Regions from separate parts of the Streptomyces lasalocidi genome, predicted to be linked through region 2. Evidence: riboswitches for the same ligand, from Rfam matches in the RefSeq annotation. Region 2 holds a riboswitch; the other holds the start of a gene.

Region 1 (2,384 bases), 4.0 Mb from region 2:
CGCCGGAGTGCCGGTCAGGGGCGGCTGGGGCCCCGGTCCAGCGGGGTTGGTGGCGCGGTGGAGGGAGCGGGGTGGGTTGCCGCTGGGTGGAGGCGAACCGTCCTCGTGATGGAGGCCTGCCGGAGCGTCGGTCCGGGGCGGCTGGGGGCTCGGTCCAGTGGGGCCGGTGGCGTGGTCGAGGGAGCGGGGGTCGCTCCACGTCGTACCGACCGGAGGTCGAGGAGCGGAGGGTGCCGTGCGACCGCGGGCGGGGTCGGCTGTCGGCCGGGTGGGGGTGTGGTGCCGTCCGGGGCGTCGGGCCTCGGCCGGGCGGCGGGGGCGCGGGGCAGGCCGGCTCGTCAGACCTCGTCCGGGTTGCTCGCCAGGCGGCCGAAGTCGTGGTCCGGCGGCGGGGGCGTGGCGGCCACGTCGAGGCCGTAGTGGTGGTAGAGCTGCAGTTCCTGCTCCGGGGAGAGGTGGCGGCCCACGCCGAAGTCCGGGGCATCCTTGATCAGGGCCCGGTCGAAGGGGACCCGCAGGGCGCCGTCGACCAGCTCGCTGGGCTCCAGCGGGACGAACGCGTCCCGGGAGAACAGACCGGTCCGTATGGCCGCCCACTCCGGTACGCCGGTCGCGTCGTCGAGGTAGACCTCGTCGATGGTGCCGATCTTGGTGCCGTTGCGGTCGAACGCCTTGCGGCCGATCAGGTGGCGCGGATCGATGTCGGTCTGCACGGTCCCTCCATATGGTCGCAATGGGCGCACCTCGTCCGTCAGCACTACGAAAGAGCACATTCGCCCCGGCGGCCACTCGAAGGCCACGGCGTTGACCTCGCTGGTACGCTGACAGCGGCTGCTGACCCCGTGCGGGAGAGTCCTCCGAGCACCATGGAGGCGCCGAAGGAGCAAATCCTCCCCGGAATCTCTCAGGCCCACGTACCGCACGGACGAGGTCACTCTGGAAAGCAGGGCGGGTGTCGACGGCTTCCGCTCTCACCGACGGTGAAAGCCGGACGCCCCCGGGCCGTCCGGTGAAGCTCTCAGGTTGAGATGACAGAGGGGGAGGCCGTCGGGACACCCGTGCCGTGGTGTCCCTCGAAGGTCGCGTCAGACCAGGAGGCCTCCGCAATGACCGCCCACCGCACTCCGCTCACCGAGCTCGAAGAGGGCATCCCCTTCGAGCAGCGCCACATCGGGCCCGACCAGGAGGCGCGGGCCAAGATGCTCGCGCAGGTCGGGTACGGCTCGCTCGACGAGCTCACCGCCGCCGCCGTGCCGGACGTGATCAAGAACGCCGACGCGCTGGACCTGCCCGGCGCGCGCAGCGAGGCCGAGGTGCTGGCCGAGCTGCGGTCCCTCGCCGACCGCAACCAGGTGCTCGGCTCGATGATCGGGCTCGGCTACCACGGCACGTTCACGCCGCCCGTCATCCTGCGCAACGTCATGGAGAACCCGGCCTGGTACACGGCGTACACGCCCTACCAGCCCGAGATCTCCCAGGGCCGCCTGGAGGCGCTGCTCAACTTCCAGACCATGGTCGCGGACCTGACGGGGCTGCCCACCTCCGGCGCCTCGCTGCTCGACGAGAGCACGGCCGCCGCCGAGGCGATGGCCCTGTCCCGGCGCATGGGCAAGAACAAGAAGGGCCTGTTCCTGATCGACGCGGACGCGCTGCCGCAGACCGTCGCCGTGATCCGCACCCGGGCCGAACCGACCGGCGTCGAGGTGGTCGTCGCCGACCTCGCCGAGGGCATCCCGGCCGACCTCGCCGCCCGCGAGATCAACGGCGTGCTGATCCAGTACCCGGGCGCCTCCGGCGCCGTGCGCGACATACGGCCCGTCATCGAGCAGGCCCACGAGCTGGGCGCGGTCGTCACGGTCGCCGCCGACCTGCTGGCGCTGACCCTGCTGACGTCGCCCGGTGAGCTGGGTGCCGACATCGCGGTGGGCACGACGCAGCGCTTCGGTGTGCCGATGGGCTTCGGCGGCCCGCACGCCGGCTACATGGCCGTCCAGGAGAAGTTCGCGCGGAGCCTGCCCGGGCGGCTCGTCGGGGTGTCCGTGGACGCGGACGGGCACAAGGCCTACCGGCTGGCGCTGCAGACGCGTGAGCAGCACATCCGGCGCGAGAAGGCCACCAGCAACATCTGCACCGCGCAGGTCCTGCTGGCCGTCATGGCCGGCATGTACGCGGTCTACCACGGCCCCGAAGGGCTGCGGGCGATCGCGCGGCGCACCCACCGGTACGCCTCGATCCTGGCCGCCGGGCTGACCGCGGGCGGCGTGGAGGTCGTGCACGGCGCCTACTTCGACACGGTGACCGCGCGGGTGCCCGCCCGGGCCGCCGAGGTCGTCGCGGCCGCCCGCGACAAGGGCGTCAACCTGCGGCTCGTCGACGCCGACCAC
Region 2 (2,384 bases):
CCTGCTGGGCTCGCTCTGCTGTGGCTGAAAAGGCTAGCGGGTGGCCGTTCGGGGCCGGCGGGCCCGGCGGGCGGGGAGCGCCCGGCCCCTCAGCCGGTGAAGCCGATCCGGGTCAGGGCGTCCGCCGCGGCCCGGTCCAGGAGGACCGCCGACGCGCAGCCGTCGGGCAGGGTGCCCCGCTCCACCGCCCGCAGCAGCCGGGCGGCCGCCCGGCGGTGGCGCAGGAAGGCGTAGCGCGAGACGCCCCGGCCGCGCTCACGCTGGCCTTCCAGCGCGGTGCCGGGCGGGACGTCGAGCAGCAGCAGGTGCAGCGCGCCGCCCCGGCGGCGGGCGGCCCGGCCCAGCCAGGCGCGCACCCAGCTCTGCGTCCCGCAGTCGTGCACCACCAGGCCCTCGCCGGAACGCACCGCGCGCCGCAGCCCGGCGTAGTGGGCGAGGCGCACCAGCGGGCGGTAGACGGCGTACGGCAGGACGCCGGCGAGGCGCGCGTCCCAGCGGTCGCGGGTGTCCTGGGAGTCGACGCCCCGGCCGCCGGCCGCGCGCCGCATCAGCGTGGACTTGCCGCTGCCGGGCAGCCCGGTGATCACGACCAGGTCGTGCGGCCCGAAGAGCAGGGCGCGCGGCCCATGGCCGGCCCGGTCGCGCAGGTCCCGCACCACCGGGACGCGCTCCTCGGCCCGGGACGTGCGGGACGGTGCGGTGCCCTGCGCGGGCAGCGCGACCGCTGGGGTGCTCGCGTACGCCGTGGTCCTGTCCACCGTGATCGTCCTCCCCTGGGGGCCGGGTGTCGGTCCCCTCCCCGCCCTGCGTAAAGAGAAGGTAATGCCCGGTGGCTCACGGCGGTATGCGCGTACCGCCACAAGCCGGTTACAGATCCGGCCTGCCGCCCGCCGCCCCGGCGTGCAATGATGAGCCCGCCAACTGCATACCGGCCGTTTGAATCCGCGCGGGAGAGTCCCCGGGTCCCCTCTGGACCGCCCGGGGCGCCGAAGGAGCAAGTCCCTCCCTTGAATCTCTCAGGCCCCGTTACCGCGCGGGCGAGGCACATCTGAAAAGCGGGCCGCCCCGACCGGCGGCCCCACCCAAGGTGCAAGCCGTGACCACTCCCCGCGGGGATCACGGCGAACCTCTCAGGTTCCGATGACAGATGGGGAGGAACGTTCCTCGCCCCCGTCCCGTATGCCCTGGGAGACGACCGACCGATGAGCAGTACCGAACCCCGTCGTACCGCGCTCGACGCCGTGCACCGTGCCCTCGGCGCGACGATGACCGACTTCGCCGGCTGGGACATGCCCCTGCGCTACGGCTCCGAGCGCGAGGAACACCTCGCCGTGCGGACCCGGGCGGGCCTGTTCGACCTCTCCCACATGGGCGAGATCGCCGTGACCGGCCCGCAGGCCGCCGCCCTGCTGAACTTCGCCCTGGTCGGCAACATCGCCTCCGTGGGCGTCGGCCGCGCCCGCTACACCATGATCTGCCAGGCCGACGGCGGCATCCTGGACGACCTGATCGTCTACCGGCTCGCCGAGACCGAGTACCTGGTCGTCGCCAACGCCTCCAACGCCCAGGTCGTGCTGGACGCGCTGACCGAGCGGGCGGCCGGCTTCGACGCCGAGGTGCGCGACGACCGCGACGCCTACGCGCTGCTCGCCGTCCAGGGCCCTCAGTCGCCCGGCATCCTCGCCGCGCTCACCGACGCCGACCTCGACGGCCTGAAGTACTACGCCGGCCTGCCCGGCACCGTCGCCGGGGTGCCCGCCCTGATCGCCCGCACCGGCTACACCGGCGAGGACGGCTTCGAGCTGTTCGTGAAGCCGGAGCACGCCGTGGAGCTGTGGCAGGCGCTCACCAAGGCCGGCGAGGGCGCCGGGCTGGTCCCCTGCGGCCTGTCCTGCCGGGACACCCTGCGCCTGGAGGCGGGCATGCCGCTGTACGGGCACGAGCTGACCGCGGAGCTTACCCCCTTCGACGCCGGGCTCGGCCGGGTGGTGAAGTTCGACAAGGAGGGCGACTTCGTGGGCCGCGAGGCGCTCACCGAGGCCGCCGCACGCGCCGAGTCCAGCCCGCCGCGCGTCCTGGTCGGCCTGGTCGCCGAGGGCCGCCGCGTGCCGCGCGCCGGGTTCCCGGTGGTCGCGGACGGCGCGGTGATCGGCGAGGTCACCTCGGGCGCGCCCTCGCCCACGCTGGGCAAGCCGATCGCCATGGCCTACGTCGACGCGGCGCACGCCGCGCCGGGCACGGCGGGTGTCGGCGTCGACATCCGGGGCAGCCACGAGCCGTACGAGGTCGTGGCGCTGCCGTTCTACAAGCGCCGGAAGTAGACACTGGGCGCGCGGCGACGCGCCCGTGCTCCGTCGGTCCGGGTGCCGCAGGCGCCCGTGGGC

What was found. A riboswitch is a leader RNA that binds a small molecule or an ion and turns the genes downstream of it on or off. The one in region 2 is predicted to bind glycine.
Region 1: linked by a shared signal. The riboswitch ahead of gcvP (aminomethyl-transferring glycine dehydrogenase) and the one ahead of gcvT (glycine cleavage system aminomethyltransferase GcvT) in region 2 are both predicted to bind glycine.

Annotation. Positions count from the first base shown of each region.
Region 1 is NZ_SZNQ01000001.1:1,301,062-1,303,445, reverse strand. It holds gene E4U91_RS05730 (PRC-barrel domain-containing protein) at 339-713, opposite strand; glycine riboswitch at 836-930, shown strand; gene gcvP (aminomethyl-transferring glycine dehydrogenase) at 1,107-2,384, shown strand, end outside.
Region 2 is NZ_SZNQ01000001.1:5,337,836-5,340,219, reverse strand. It holds gene E4U91_RS24165 (AAA family ATPase) at 90-758, opposite strand; glycine riboswitch at 938-1,042, shown strand; glycine riboswitch at 1,043-1,157, shown strand; gene gcvT (glycine cleavage system aminomethyltransferase GcvT) at 1,203-2,321, shown strand.